3 regions of the Mesobacillus stamsii genome follow, and region 2 is predicted to be linked to each of the others. Evidence: predicted binding sites of a transcription regulator. Region 2 holds the regulator's gene; each other region holds the start of a gene.
The links. The regulator LexA, encoded in region 2, represses DNA repair genes until DNA is damaged. The targets are predictions, from matches to a motif close to CGAACATATGTTCG.
Positions count from the first base shown of each region.

Region 1: a site for LexA is predicted at 2,147-2,160, ahead of J2S25_RS09585 (DNA polymerase IV). Genes of this name have one in related genera too.
Region 3: a site for LexA is predicted at 3,267-3,280, ahead of addB (helicase-exonuclease AddAB subunit AddB). Genes of this name have one in related genera too.

Region 1 covers NZ_JAUSUN010000009.1:88,204-93,307, reverse strand. The annotation lists gene gnd (NADP-dependent phosphogluconate dehydrogenase) at 1-733, opposite strand, end outside; gene J2S25_RS09585 (DNA polymerase IV) at 841-2,133, opposite strand; gene J2S25_RS09580 (methyl-accepting chemotaxis protein) at 2,315-4,027, shown strand; gene J2S25_RS09575 (chemotaxis protein CheW) at 4,077-4,559, opposite strand; partial or broken gene J2S25_RS09570 (IS1595 family transposase) at 4,624-5,104, opposite strand, start outside.
Region 2 covers NZ_JAUSUN010000003.1:14,762-19,865, reverse strand. The annotation lists gene J2S25_RS02785 (ATP-dependent DNA helicase) at 1-1,046, shown strand, start outside; gene J2S25_RS02780 (hypothetical protein) at 1,096-1,296, opposite strand; gene lexA (transcriptional repressor LexA) at 1,464-2,087, opposite strand; gene yneA (cell division suppressor protein YneA) at 2,242-2,556, shown strand; gene J2S25_RS02765 (YneB family resolvase-like protein) at 2,585-3,232, shown strand; gene J2S25_RS02760 (DUF896 domain-containing protein) at 3,308-3,541, shown strand; gene tkt (transketolase) at 3,799-5,104, shown strand, end outside.
Region 3 covers NZ_JAUSUN010000026.1:33,737-38,840, forward strand. The annotation lists gene J2S25_RS16370 (hypothetical protein) at 1-18, shown strand, start outside; gene J2S25_RS16375 (class I adenylate-forming enzyme family protein) at 134-1,645, shown strand; gene J2S25_RS16380 (MFS transporter) at 1,997-3,133, opposite strand; gene addB (helicase-exonuclease AddAB subunit AddB) at 3,349-5,104, shown strand, end outside.

The sequences.
Region 1 (5,104 bases), on a different contig from region 2:
TTTCATCGTCCTTCTTTGTGAAAATATCTGCTGTAATTTCGATTAAATAACTGTCAAGCTCCCCGTTGTTCCATTCTGCAAATACTTCATGCAGTTCTTCCGCACCCAAGCCAAGAACATGCTTCAGAATGAAATAAGATTCTGCAATCAACTGCATGTCGCCATACTCGATTCCATTGTGGACCATTTTTACATAATGACCCGCTCCATCCGGACCAATATAGGTCGTACAAGCGTCCCCATTGACCTTAGCGGCAATATCCTGGAAGATCGGAGCAACCAGTTCATACGCCTCCTTTTGCCCTCCAGGCATGATCGATGGTCCGTGAAGGGCACCTTCCTCTCCTCCAGATACACCGGTGCCGATAAAGTGAAGGCCAAGCTCGCTCAGCTCCTTGTTCCGACGCTGTGTATCGGCAAAATATGTATTGCCGCCGTCAATGATGATATCGCCCTTTTCAAGATGCGGCTTCAATTGCTCGATTGTCGCGTCGGTCGCAGCACCGGCTTTAACCATCAGCAAGATTTTTCGTGGTTTTTCAAGAGAATGGACAAATTCTTCGATTGAAAATGTTCCGTAAATATTTTTGCCTTCCGTTTCGGCGAGCATTTCATCCGTCTTTTCTCTAGAACGGTTATAGACAGAAACAGAATAACCTCGGCTTTCAATATTCATCGCAAGGTTTTTCCCCATAACCGCGAGGCCAATGACCCCGATTTGCTGTTTTGACATCATTCCAACTTCCTTCCTTTTGCATAACGTTTTTTTTTAAACTATAAATTAATGTAACAATGAATCCAAGAGGGTGCAAACAATTAGGTTTACGAAGCTAAACAACTTTAAAAGTCTTTTTTCTCGAAATCGTCCTTTCCTTTGCGGTCCTGAAGGAAATCCTTATTAAAGCTTGTCCCAGCTCCAGCGTTTTCTCTTGAAGAATGCTTCTTCCTCTGCAATCCCGCACTTTCGATGATCTTTTTGCCGTATTTTTCACGTAGCAGGTTCATCGTATGTAGCAAAGGTTCCTTTTTTGCATCCTGTTCATAGGAAAACAAGTCGAGCTGCTTTACAGCCCGATCCGCTTCTAACAAGTCTGTTCCCGTGATTCCGAGCAAGCGAACAGGATCCCCGTTCCAGTGTTTTAAAAATAAAGCTTTGGCCACAGTAGCAATTTCGTCCTTCTTCGACACCGGGTTCTGAAGCTTTTGGCTTCTTGTAATCGTTTTTCTATCTTTAAACCGGATCATGATGCTAATCGTGGTTGCGACAGCTTCCTTTCTCTTCATCCTGGCAGCTACCTGCTCTGATAAGCGGTCAAGCACCTTCATGAGTTCATGCTGATTCGAAAGATCTCTCGGCAAGGTTGTCGAATTGCCGATACTCTTGAAGTCATAGACCGATTCGGGATCCACCATTCTATTGTCCTGACCGTTTGCTCTTTCTTTTAGCTTCAGGCCATTAATCCCTAACAGGGCTTTCAATTGAATATCATTAGCTTTGGCCAGGTCACCAATAGATAGAATGCCGATACTTTTTAGTTTATCCGCGGTTTTCGTTCCTACTCCATGCATCTCACCGGCTCCGAGCGGCCATAGGATCCTTGGGATATCCCGCTTTCTTAAAATTGTGATTCCCAATGGTTTTTTCATATCGGAAGCTGTTTTCGCCAGGAATTTATTAGGAGCAATTCCAATGCTACATGGCAAATCCAGCTGCTCGAGAATCCGTTTCTGAATACTCTCAGCTATCTCCAATGGTGCCCCGATATCAGCACAATCCGTAATATCCATATACCCTTCATCAATGGAAACAGGTTCCACTAGTTCGGTATATTGGCGCAGAATATCGAACATAGCCGCAGATGCTGTCCGGTATCTGTCAAAATTCGGTGATTTTATGATTAACTCAGGGCAAAGCTTTTTTGCTTCCCATAACGGCATGGTCGTTCTGACGCCTAACTTCCTCGCTTCATAGCTGCAAGTAACAATGATTCCTCGACGTTCCTTAGGGTTTCCTGCAATGGCAAGTGGTTTTCCCTTGAGTTCCGAATCATAGGCCATTTCAACGGATGCATAAAAGCTATTCATATCAACATGTAAAATGACTCTGCCCTTTTTTGGATACATTTCTTTCATGTCAGCCACTTCCCAAATATACGTTCCCTTCTAGTTTAACAAAAAAACCGTTCTTATACTTAATTGAAGTTTAAAAGACAAATTTGAATTTTATGTGAAGAAAACATAGAAAAGGTTAAAAATTCCGCTGTGGAATCCGATAAAATCAACAAACAGATATTACATTGACGGGGGAATTTTTATGCAGTATTGGTCCATTGGCAGAAAGTATGCAAACGTTTTCGCATTTATCATGGTCATTTTCCTGGGCAGTTTTATTTATCTTTCCAGTGTTTTGAGCAATCTTCAAGATGCGATCGACCTGGCAGAGGAGAAAAGTGATTACGCGATCATGATTAGTGAAATGGGGGCCACTTTTCGCCAGAAATACATCATCATTACTGACTACATAACTGAACCAAAATCTGAACTTCTTACACTATATAAAAAAGACGCAGAACAGTTTGATGCTTCAGCTAAAAAACTGAAAGCAAATGTGAAAACGGAAGAAGCTCAAACCCTATTCGAGGCAATCGTCATAACAGATAAGCATATGGACAAAATCTGGTCTGATGAGATTTTAAAGACTGTGGATGAATTTAAGCAAAACGGAGAACAGGTTGATATTTTCACCCAAATCAGTCTTGCGAACAAAGCTGAAACCATCAGGGATATGAATATCGAAAAATTAAACCAGTTGCAGACGACCATTCTGGATGACAGGAGCAAAATCATGAATGAAACCCATTCTTCAATTGCTTCCATGATCCGTAATACTTTCATCCTTATCATCATCGCCTTTATCATCTCTTCTGTGGCAATGTACTTTGTCTCCCGCAGCATCAGTAAAAACCTTAAGGATGTGGTTGCTTACTGCAAAAAACTCGCAGCCGGGGAACTGAATATAAAAGCGTTGCAGGCAAAGAGCAGGGATGAAGTCGGTCAGATTATCCAGGCAATGAACCAATTATCCGGAAACCTTAGAACATCGATTTCCAGCATTCTTACGTCATCTAATCAGGTTAATGAAATGTCGCGAAATCTAAAGGCAAATGCAGAATCCACCACAGAAGCAAACAATGAAATCACGACATCGATCATGCAAGTTGCATCTGCCTCAGATGAGCAGGTGAAGATTTCCGAACGCACCAATGAAGCTGTCGAAAATGTTTCTGCCCAATTAATTCAGGTTACAGGATCGATGAACGAAACATTGCAAACCACTTCAGATACGAAGCAAAAAATAGAGCAGGGTAAATTGTATGCTTACAATGTGACAGAACAGATGGACGAAATAAATGGAAAGGTTACGAAATTAGCCAAAGTGATTCATTCCCTGAAGAATAATTCTCAGGAAATCCATCGAATCATTGAAATCATCACTAATATATCTAACCAGACAAATTTATTGGCATTGAATGCAGCAATTGAAGCGGCACGAGCCGGAGAGCATGGGAAAGGCTTCGGAGTTGTCGCCCAGGAAGTGCGCAAACTTGCTGAACAATCAGCCGGAGCGGCAGAAAGCATCCGCGCAATTCTTGAACAAACTGGAAAAGAAACGAACCAGGCAGTAAATGTCATGGATGAAAGCCAGGTTACTGTACAGAAAGGCAATGAACTTGTCGGGAAAGTGGCAGCCCTATTCACTGAAATAGCTCAATCGATCGAAGAAGTAAGCGTGAAGGGAGACACTGTCAGCAGAGCTGTCATGAGTGCGAATGAAAAGATTGAATTCATGGCGCTATCTGCGACAGAGGTCATTACCGCATCTTCAAAGTCTGCACAATTCCTCGAGCAGGTAGCAGCTACCACAGAGGAACAAAATGCAACCATGCAGGAACTGTTGGAATCATCCAGTAAATTGTCCAGCATGGCCGAGGATCTAAGAAAATCATTCTCCAGCTTTAAGCTATAAAGCCAAAACAAGCTGACCACCGAAGGATCAGCTTGTTTCCTAACACTAACTAGTACGGTATTTCCTGTTTTTGACTCTTCATATAGTCCTTAATCTCTTTGATTCCCTCAAGCGACTGGATTAGCGTGTCCGGATCAATGACCATAATCAACCGTTTTTCCACATTGGCTATACCTGTAATGAATTTAGTATTTTGATATGCGATTAGACCTGGTTGTTTTAAGTTTTCCTGAGGTATCTCAAGGATTTCCTTCGCATCCTTGACCAGGATACCGAGCGAGATGTCAGAAGTCTCCACTACGATCAGTCTTGTCTTGTCATCTGCCTGAATATCCCGGTTATAGAGGACTTTTTCCAAATCTACGACTGGAATCAAATCCCCTCTTACCTTTGTGATGCCAGTAACATAGTCAGGCATATGCGGGATCGCAGTCATCCCTTCCATTTTTTCAATCGAGATAACGAAAAGAATCGGAATAGCATATTCTTCTTTTCCTGCCTGGAATACAACCGTCTTCGTACTTTCTTTCATTGGAGTACACTTCCTTTATTTAAAGTTCTATCCCTATGTAATAATAGATTATCTGATTATCCAACTAGCTCAGTATAGGTCCAGTGGTTGATGATACACAACATTGAGCCAATCGGTTAAACAGTTCGTTTTTTATTGCTCGACGGTTGAATCGATAACAGAATTCATCCAGGTATGGCTTGCAAATGTTTGGAATCCAACCCATGAAGGTCCCGCCAATAAAGGCTTTAGCATTGGAGATGACCGTATGAAGCCACTTTAGATGATCTGGGTTATCCACTGGATTAAAGAGTTTGGCTTCATGATTAAACCCTTCTTTCGCCAAAGCTTTATAAGATCGGTACTTATCACTTGTAATGGTTGATCCAGACTCGATGAACTTTTGTGCAAAGGTAACAAGTGTAACACCTTTAACGTCAGGAATCACTTGCATCTTAAGATATTTAGGATGACCTTTCTTATCAAGCGAGAGAGCAACAAGGACGGGGGTTTGATCCGTACCGCGCCCGCGTTTACCGCCTTCTGTGGGCGCTCCGAAAAAAGCA
Region 2 (5,104 bases):
AGGAATCTCTTTATTTAATTGAAGATATAATAGAACTTCATGATTCATGGTTCGATCTTCTAGTCGAAAACGCCACTGCAGTGGAAGGTTCAAACAGAAAAGAAGTAGCGATGCACCCATCTATCAGGAAAACGGCTGAGACACTGGAGAAGAAGGTCAGCGAATTAATGGACCAGCTCGTTTTTGATGCGGAAATGTTCCTGATTGATGAATATCATTTGAAGATCATGGAGGAATATCTTGAGTTTTTTGCTTATGGATTATCCATATTCTTGAAGAATGAAGAAGGTATCTTCTGGCTTGAGGAAAATGAAGTCCAATCTTCTCTTGTCATTATGCCTCGACTGGTGGAGGACATTTTGAAAAAGGAAGTTTTCTCACAGAACATCCCGTTTGTGTTTTCATCAGCAACTTTATCGCAAGCTGGGAATTTCCACTATATAGCGAAAAGTCTTGGAATTGAAAAATATTCCTCCTTCACTGTCGCGTCCCCATTTGATTACGCAGAGCAGATGGATGTGAAAATTCATGTTCAAGATGATGAATGCATTAAATGGATAAAGATAGGGGAAGACCTGCGAACAACCAATGGAAGCACCCTTGTATTGTTTTCTTCCATACAAGAAATGGAGCGTTTTAGAATCTGGTCGAATGATCAAAAATGGGATTTTGCCATTCTGTTCGAAGGAGACCGAGAGATTAGTGAAACGGTTAAAGACTTCCAGAATGTTACTAGTACGGTGCTTTGCTCATACAGTTTATGGGAGGGTCTAGACGTCCCTGGAGAACCTCTTATTCAAGTGATCGTTGCCTCCTTGCCGTTCCCACCTCATGACCCCGTCTTCCAAGCAAAACGAAAGCAAGCAGAAAATCCTGCAGCAGAAATTGACATACCATATATGCTGCTTCGATTAAGACAGGGAATTGGCCGTTTGATTAGGAACAGCCAGGATTATGGCACGGTTCATTTGTGGCTTACGAAAGCGCAAGAAGAAAAATTCATGGGAGAGATAAGAGAAGTGCTTCCTGCTGCAAATATTCATTAATCAGGGAAAATCCCGACAGGCTTAGGCTTGTCGGGATTTTTTGATACAATTAGTTTCTGCACTTGCACTTTTTATAGCCGCAACCACATTCAGAATTTTCATCTTGAGCATCGGCAACCAAATCATTGATGATGCAACGTCGAACTGCTCTGCAAAGGTCCTCAAAATCAATCGTTGCTTTTACTTGATTGTTGTTGTGGTTAGGATAATAAACCCCTGCAACGTCATTGCCATTTCGTTTGTATCCCATCTATGACTCAACTCCTTCCCTTCTAAAAATGCTTACACCTCATCTTATTCGGAAAGGGACAAGTTGGTAGTAATTCTACCTATTTCGTACGAAAATGTGCACTTCTCATAGTCTTTCACATAAAAAAGAATAATAGAACGAAAAAAGCAAGCGGTGTCCGCTTGCTTTTAGTGCATATGACGATATACACCGATCACCTTACCGAGAATGGATACATTTCGAAGGATAATTGGATCCATCGATGAGTTTTCCGGCTGAAGTCGGAAATGGTCTTTCTCCTTAAAAAAACGTTTTACCGTCGCTTCATCCTCCTCTGTCATGGCAACAACAATGTCACCATTATTGGCAGTTTTTTGCTGCTTGACGATAACATAATCTCCGTCGAGGATCCCAGCTTCAATCATACTGTCCCCCATAACTTCCAGCATAAAAACCTGTTCATCATGCGGAACCAGGCGATCTGGAAGTGGGAAGTATTCTTCAACATTTTCAATTGCAGTTATCGGCACACCAGCAGTAACTTTCCCAACCACGGGAACATTTACGACATTGTATTTAGGAATTCGCGTTTCTTCGTCCAGCTCAAGAATTTCTATCGCACGCGGTTTTGTGGGGTCACGTCTGATCAGCCCTTTGCTTTCAAGCCTTGCCAGGTGGCCATGTACGGTTGAACTAGAGGCCAGTCCAACTGCTTCGCCAATTTCGCGAACGGATGGCGGATACCCTTTTTTCTTGACTTCAGCTTTTATGAATTCAAATATATCTTGTTGCCTCTTAGATAACTTTGTCATATTCACGCACCTCGTATATTTTCTTGTCCTTATTATACCATGTCCGGTCAGTAGATACAAACATAAGTTCGAATTTTTCTGTTGACATGAAACGGATGTTCGCATTATAATAAATTCAAATAAGCGAACGTATATTCGATAAGGGGTGTCAAAGATGAAAAAAATTTGGGATGGCTATTCATACACTTTTATTCTGATTGCTGTCAGTCTGATTTTTTCACTTGTAGCAAAAGCACATTTCAATAACAGTGAACAATACATAACTGTTACTATAGAAGAAGGGCAATCCTTATGGGAGATCGCTGAAACTTATGCAGCTGAGCATCATTTATCTGAAAATGAATTCGTGAGCTGGGTGGAAAAGGAAAATGGAATTATCGGTGAGAGGATTTTTCCGGGAGATGAGCTTGTTATTCCTGTGACGGCTGAATTTGGACAACCAACTCAAATCGCTGGCGCGGAAAGATAACTTAGACGTAGAATAAGGTGATGACAACATGAAAGCGATTATTTATTGCCGCGTAAGTACAACTAAGGAAACACAGGAAACATCGCTTGCCAGGCAAGAGGAGGAATTGTGCCATCTTGCGGATGAATATGGGTTTGAAGTAGTGAACATAATTAAAGAACAGGCAAGCGGTTATGACCTTGAAAGAGATGGCATACTGGAGCTGTTAGAATTGATAAAAGACAAAGCGATCGGTACGCTGTTGATTCAGGATGAAACCAGACTTGGCAGAGGGAATGCAAAAGTCGCAATCCTTCATTGCATCCTTAAGGAGAATGTAAAGCTATATAGCATCTCACACAATGGGGAGCTTCAACTATCTGAATCCGATTCTATGGTACTCCAGATTGTCAGCATGGTAGAAGAGTACCAGAGGAAAATCCATAATATTAAGATTAAACGCGGAATGAAACGAGCGGTGGAGCACGGTTACCAGCCGCAGCAGAATCTCAAAAATCAGGGTGTGCATTCCGGCAGAGACAGGAAGGACATGCCGGTAGGGGAAATCGTAAGGCTGCGAAATAATGGCCTAACATTTTCAGAAATCGCCGCTACCCTTAAAGGATTTGGCTATAATGTATCCAAAGCAACCGTGAATAGAAGATATCTGGAGTATATAGAGTCGGAGGAAGAGTAAAGCTCCTTTCTTGTAATACATTATGCTTTTTAGTAAGATGACAGTTGATATAATTTTTTACAAAGGAGCTTTACTATGCTATCAAGTGATAAGATTGCTAGGATCAATGAACTGGCAAGGAAAGCAAAATCATCCATGTTGACTGAAGAAGAAGCAAAGGAGCAAACTAAGCTTCGTGCCGAATACCTCCAGTCATTTCGTTCTTCGATGCTTAATACCCTAAAGGGAGTTACCATTGTTGACCCAGAGGGCAATGATGTAACACCTGAAAAATTAAAAGAAGAAAAAATGAAGAGTAAACTTCATTGATATATTCAATTTGGGATACAGAAGAGGATGTATCCCTTTTTGATTTCGACAGCATCGTAGAAAACACTAACAGCAGAAATAGGTTAAATGAAAGACCCTTCCGCCTTCATCGTTTGGTTACATAAGGGTAGCGAGTATGAGACAAAATAAATAATGATACAGCCTTTCCATCTCTCTCAGGCATAATTTGTTGTATAATATTTTCTCGCGCTATAATATTAAGGGTGTAGTTAGTACTTATAGAAAGGATGTATTTAATGTTTAAAGAAATTGATATGCTTTCCATTGATTCCGTTCGTACATTATCTATTGATGCGATTGAAAAGGCAAATTCTGGTCACCCTGGCATGCCGATGGGTGCAGCTCCAATGGCTTATACATTGTGGACACGTTACATGAACATCAATCCTAAAAATCCCCAATGGTTCAATCGCGACCGTTTCGTCCTGTCTGCTGGACATGGATCCATGTTGTTATACAGCTTGCTGCATCTTTCAGGATACGATTTATCCATGGAAGATATTAAGCAATTCCGTCAATGGGGAAGTAAGACCCCTGGACACCCTGAGTTTGGACACACTGCTGGTGTGGATGCAACTACTGGGCCGCTTGGTCAGGGGATTGCCATGGCAGTTGGTATGGCAATGGCAGAGCGTCATCTTTCAGCAGTTTACAACAAGGATAACTATAACATCGTTGACCACTATACATATAGCATTTGTGGCGATGGCGATTTAATGGAAGGCGTTTCAGCTGAAGCCGCTTCTCTAGCAGCACACCTTAAATTAGGGAAAATGGTTGTCCTTTACGATTCAAACGATATTTCACTGGATGGGGACCTTAATAAGTCATTCTCCGAGAGCGTGGAAGGCCGTTTCAAGTCGTACGGATGGCAGTACATCCGTGTTGAAGACGGCAATAACCTGGAAGAAATCTCGAGAGCAATTGAGGAAGCAAAAACAGATGCAGACCGCCCGACTATGATCGAAGTCAAGACAATCATCGGATATGGTTCTCCTAATTTATCTGGTAAATCAGATGTTCACGGTGCTCCACTTGGTGCGAATGAATCGAAACTAACAAAAGAAGCTTATAAATGGACCTTTGAAGATGATTTCTATGTTCCAAATGAAGTTTATGAGCATTTCAAACAGCAAATTGCTGAAAAAGGGGAACGAACAGAACAGGCATGGAATGAAATGTTCTTACAATATAAGAGTGACTATCCTGAACTGGGTTCCCAGTTTGAAAAAGCATTGAAGGGTGAACTAGTGGAAGGATGGGATAAGGATATCCCTGTTTACGAAGAAGGAAAGAGCCTTGCGAGCCGCGCATCATCCGGTGAAACACTAAATAAAATCGCTAAAAACCTGCCTTATTTAATCGGTGGATCAGCTGATCTTGCTGGTTCAAACAAGACAATGATCAAAGGATCAGGTGACTTCTTCCCAGGTTCATTCGAGGGCCGGAACATCTGGTTTGGTGTACGTGAATTCGCAATGGGCGCAGCCATGAACGGTATGGCACTTCATGGCGGTTTAAGAATTTTTGGTGGCACTTTCT
Region 3 (5,104 bases), on a different contig from region 2:
GAAGAGTTAATTAAATAAGCAATCCGAACACCATGGCCAGTCAGGCTGTGGTGTTTTTTTGCACTCGATGTAACTATCCTGTAACTCCTAATCTATAAAATAAAACCCATCACATCGAGAGGGAGAGATTGCGGTGAGGTGGGAGCTCGATTGGTTTGAATCAAGAGCACGACTGACGCCGAACGCTGCAGCGATTGCCGATGCCAGTACAGGTCAGGAATGGTCGTTCAGAGAAGTAAATGAACGAGCCAAGGCAGTTGCGGCATGGCTGCAGGAGAAGGGTGTCGAAAAAGGCGACAGGATTGCACTACTTGCGCCAAATGAAATCAGTTATTTCGATTTATTGTTCGCCTGCGGAAAAATTGGTGCAATTTTTGTGCCATTAAACTGGAGGCTATCCATTGCTGAATTAACCTTTATTATTCAAGACAGTGAACCAAAGCTTCTAGCATTCCATTCAAAATTCACAAAAGAAGTTACGATGGTCTGGAATCAAGCCAGCGAGTGCTTCCAAATCAATGGTTCAAACTATCAGGATTTGATTACTAGCCAGAAGCCAATCCAACCTGTCGATCTCGATGAAGAAGATCCGCTGGCAATGATTTATACCGGGGGGACGACCGGGAAGCCAAAAGGTGCTGTTCTGTCCCACCGAGCGATCACCTGGAACAGTATTTCGACTATCGCAAGCTGGAACCTGACTGAAAAGGACAAGACAATCACCTATTTACCTTTATTTCACACAGGCGGGCTGAACGCCCTATCGGTCCCAATCCTGATGGTAGGAGGGACGGTCGTACTGGCGGATGACTTTACCCCCAAAAAAGCAATGAAACATTTAATCAGATACAAATGTACGATCATCCTGCTTGTACCGACAATGCACCACATGCTGGTAAAATCTGCAGAGTTCCAGCAAACGGAATTCATGGATAGGAAATTATTTTTATCTGGCGGTGCCCCATGCCCGTTGGATATCTATGAGGCATACCAACAAAAAGGCCTGATTTTCAAAGAGGGATACGGCTTGACAGAGGCTGGTCCGAATAATTTTTTCATTGACCCTTCAGATGCGGATGTAAAAAGAGGTTCGGTCGGCAAACCGATGTTATTTACCACCATCAAAATCCTTGGAGAAGATGGAAGCGAAGCGCCCCCAGGAGAAATCGGTGAATTGGCAATCAAAGGCAAGCATGCCTTCTCGTATTATTGGAACAATGACAGGGCGACTGAAAATGCCTGGAAGGACGGATGGCTTCACACCGGCGATCTTGCCAGACAGGACGAAGAAGGATATTTCTATATCGTCGGCAGAAAAAAGGAAATGATCATCACAGGCGGAGAAAACGTCTATCCCTTGGAAATCGAGCATTGGCTCAGCTCCCATCCTTCCATCAGAGAGGCGGCCGTAGTCGGTGTTCACGATGAAAAATGGGGGGAAGCCGTGACGGCATTCCTTGTCCTTGAAAGAGATGCCATTTTAAGCGGAGAGGAAGTTAAGGAATATTGCCGAAAAAAGCTCGCTGGCTATAAAGTGCCGAAACAAATCCAGTTTATTGACCAGATGCCAAAAACGCATGTCGGAAAAATCGACAAAAAACAGTTAAAGGAATTAGCAGCTAAAAATCAAAATCCAGTCAGTTAAGAATAGAGGTGGAAGTGCCCGCATAAGGGTATCATTCCGCACGAGAGATGCCCTTATAGAGGTGAAAACGCCCGCATAAGGGTATCATTCCGCACGAGAGATGCCCTTATAGAGGTAGAAATGCCCGCATAAGGGTATCATTCCGCACGAAAGATGCCCTTATGGAGGTGGAAGTGCCCGCATAAGGGTATCTTTCCGCACGAAAGATGCCCTTACGGCAGTTATTTTAGTAAAAAAATCACGAGACATATAAAATTCGGGAATGGTGATTTATTTTTGCACTCGACTCGACTCCTGCGGGATTAGCGATCAAGGTGAGACCCCGCAGTTACGACCTTATTTCTTGGAGAGTTAATTCCAATTTCCCCCTATGGAAATGCACAAAAAGATATTAAAGAAGAATAAGACCGCCAATAAAAACATGATGGCCTGAAACGATAAAACAGCGGCGACTGGGGGAGCGAGACTTGCACCGATTAGAAGAATAAATGAATAGAGCGACAGTGCTTTCGACCGCTGGCTGTTGCCGTAGAACCCGATCTGAGTAATGACGGTAGGGATGACTAGTGAGATGGATGAAACAAAAAAGATGGAGAATATGATTAAGGCAGTGGTTGTGTGCAGGAAGATCAAGGCGAACGCACTAGTTGCACCGATTACCAGGCCGAAACTCATCGTTCTCAGTGCGCCCCATCTGTCCATCAAAGTGCCGGTGAAAAGGGACAGGACGGCACCGATCAATCCTACCAGGCGGATCAGCAGCATATCAGATGCAGGTCCGGCAAAAAAACGGCCGATGGCGTCATAAAAGGCGATAATTGCAAACAGGAGTGAAAACGTAGTCAAGTAACACTTCATCAATCGAGGCTCTTTTATTAGTTGGGAAAATACGGTACCCAACGGTTTTCGCTCGAATGGCTGTACCGTATATTCTTTCAGCAGGAAAAAGGCGAAAGAAAACAGAATGAAATAAATAACAGCAAAGAAATAGAAGACGGCATTCCAGGAAAAACGTTCGGTCAGGAAGTTGCTTGTGACCTGGCCGAAGATGCCGGCAACCAAAAAGCCAGTGTTGATCAAGACAACAAGGAGGGTTCGTTGCCGTGCCGGAAACAGGTCATAGGAATAGGCAAATGCAACCGAAGCAAAAGTAGCAAGTGTCAATCCCTGAAAAGCACGAGTAATCCACAAACTGAAGGAACCAGCCGAAAACCCGACAGCACAAGTTGCAACAGCAGATGCCAGCAAGCCGAAAACGAGAATCTTGCGACGACCGATGTAATCCGATACTGGACCAAAAGAGAGCAAACCGCAGGCATAAAAAAAGGTAAATAATCCACCGGCAAGGACAACATGTGACTCAGCAATCCCCAAGTTCTCCGATAGTACAGAATAAATAGGAATCAATGTATAGATATTGCTGGCAACCATGATAGCGCACAGCGTCAGGAGGAGGGAAGTTTTTTGAAAAAAGCTTAACGATTTCATCTTTATCACCTGCCATCTGCAATATATGCAGACACCCAGTCGATTGATGGTTGTTCCACATGAACGATGGGAAAAATTAACGGGCTCTTTGCTTCCAAATCAGACTGTAAAACAGGTATAATGATAACCATACAGAACAATTGTTTGGCCAGTAAAAGGCGCATGGGTGAGAAGCGTCTTTTTCTTGTATTTTACTAGAAGAAAGGGGAGATAAAATGTCAGTACGTTTAGTACTAGGGCGTTCGGGCAGCGGGAAAACCGAGCGGGTCTTGCAGGAAATCAAGGATAGGCTTGTTTCGGACCCGCAGGGGGATCCGGTTGTCTATCTTGTCCCGGAACAAATGTCTTTCCTGTCAGAATACAGATTGTCCACAGATCCTGATCTTGGTGGAATGATCAGAGCGCAGGTGTTTAGCTTTCCTCGTCTGGCGTGGAGGGTGCTTCAGGAAACAGGTGGATACACCCGCCAGCATTTGGACAGCGTGGGGATCAGTATGGTAATCCGTAAAATCATTGAAGATAAAAAAGAAGATCTAAAGATTTTTCAGAAGGCTGCAGAGAAAAATGGTTTTGTCCAGCAGATGGAGCAAATGCTGATCGAGTTCAAACGTTATGCAGTCAATCCACAAGAGTTGGTCGGAAAAATGGCTGAAGGCACAGAAGGAAATAAGGCACTGCATGATAAGATCCACGACTTGGAGCTCATTTATCGTCAGTTTGAGGATGAATTATTTGGCAAATATATAGATTCTGAGGATTATTTCAAGCTGCTTGCCGAAAAAATCCCGGCATCTGGCTACCTGAAAAATGCGGAAGTATATATTGACGGTTTTTACAGCTTCACACCCCTGGAATTGAAGATCATCGACCAGCTGATAGCCTCCTCCAAAAGAGTAACGATCGTACTGCCGGTCGACGGGGACTACAAGCATGAATGGCCTGATGAACTTCATTTATTCAGATTAACGGGAGAGACTTGCAAAACGCTCTTTGACATGATCCGATCTAAAGGATATGAACTGGAAGAAAGCATCGTGCTGACTGAACAGCGACGCTGGCATGATGAGTCTTTGAAGTATCTGGAAAGGGAATTTGACTCAAGGCCTGCTATTCCGTATTCAGGTGAGGCGTCGATTCATATCGCACAGGCGGCAAACAGACGTGCCGAGCTTGAAGGAGTTGCCAGAAAGATCATCGGCCTGGTAAGAGATCATGGATACCGCTACCGCGATATTGCTGTTCTGATGAGGGGAAGCGAATACCGCGAAGTACTGGAAACTATTTTTAAAGATTATCGACTGCCATTTTTTATAGATCAGAAACGGAATATGCTTCACCATCCGTTGATCGAGCTTGTCCGTTCAAGCCTGGAGACGGTTCTAGGGAACTGGCGCTACGAGCCAATTTTCCGCGCGGTAAAGACAGATTTGCTGTTCCCGGTGGGGGTAGATCTGAATAGAATGCGGGAACAGATGGATGTTCTGGAGAATTATGTGCTTGCATATGGAATCCAAGGGGATAAATGGTTGAAAAAAGATCGCTGGAGTTATCGGCGAATTCGCGGACTCGAGTATGACGGTGTTGTTCAGACGGATGCTGAGAAGAAGTCTGAACAGGAACTGAATCAGCTGAAGCAGGTAATTACTGCTCCGCTTATGCGGATGGCACGCCGCTTGAAGCGGGCAGACACGGGTAGAAAGCTTGCTGAAGCGATCTATCTGTTCCTCGAAGAACTAGATATTCCTGCGAAACTCGAGTCATGGAGAATAGCAGCCGAGCAAGAAGGAAGGCTGATAGCGGCAAGGGAACATGAGCAAGCTTGGAATGCCATGGTCAATCTCCTTGATCAGTTCGTCGAAATACTTGGTGACAGCAAGGTGGCATCGAAGCAATTCGTGTCGATCCTTGATGCTGGTTTTGAGTCACTCAAATTTTCCTTGATTCCTCCGGCTATCGACCAGGTACTAGTTG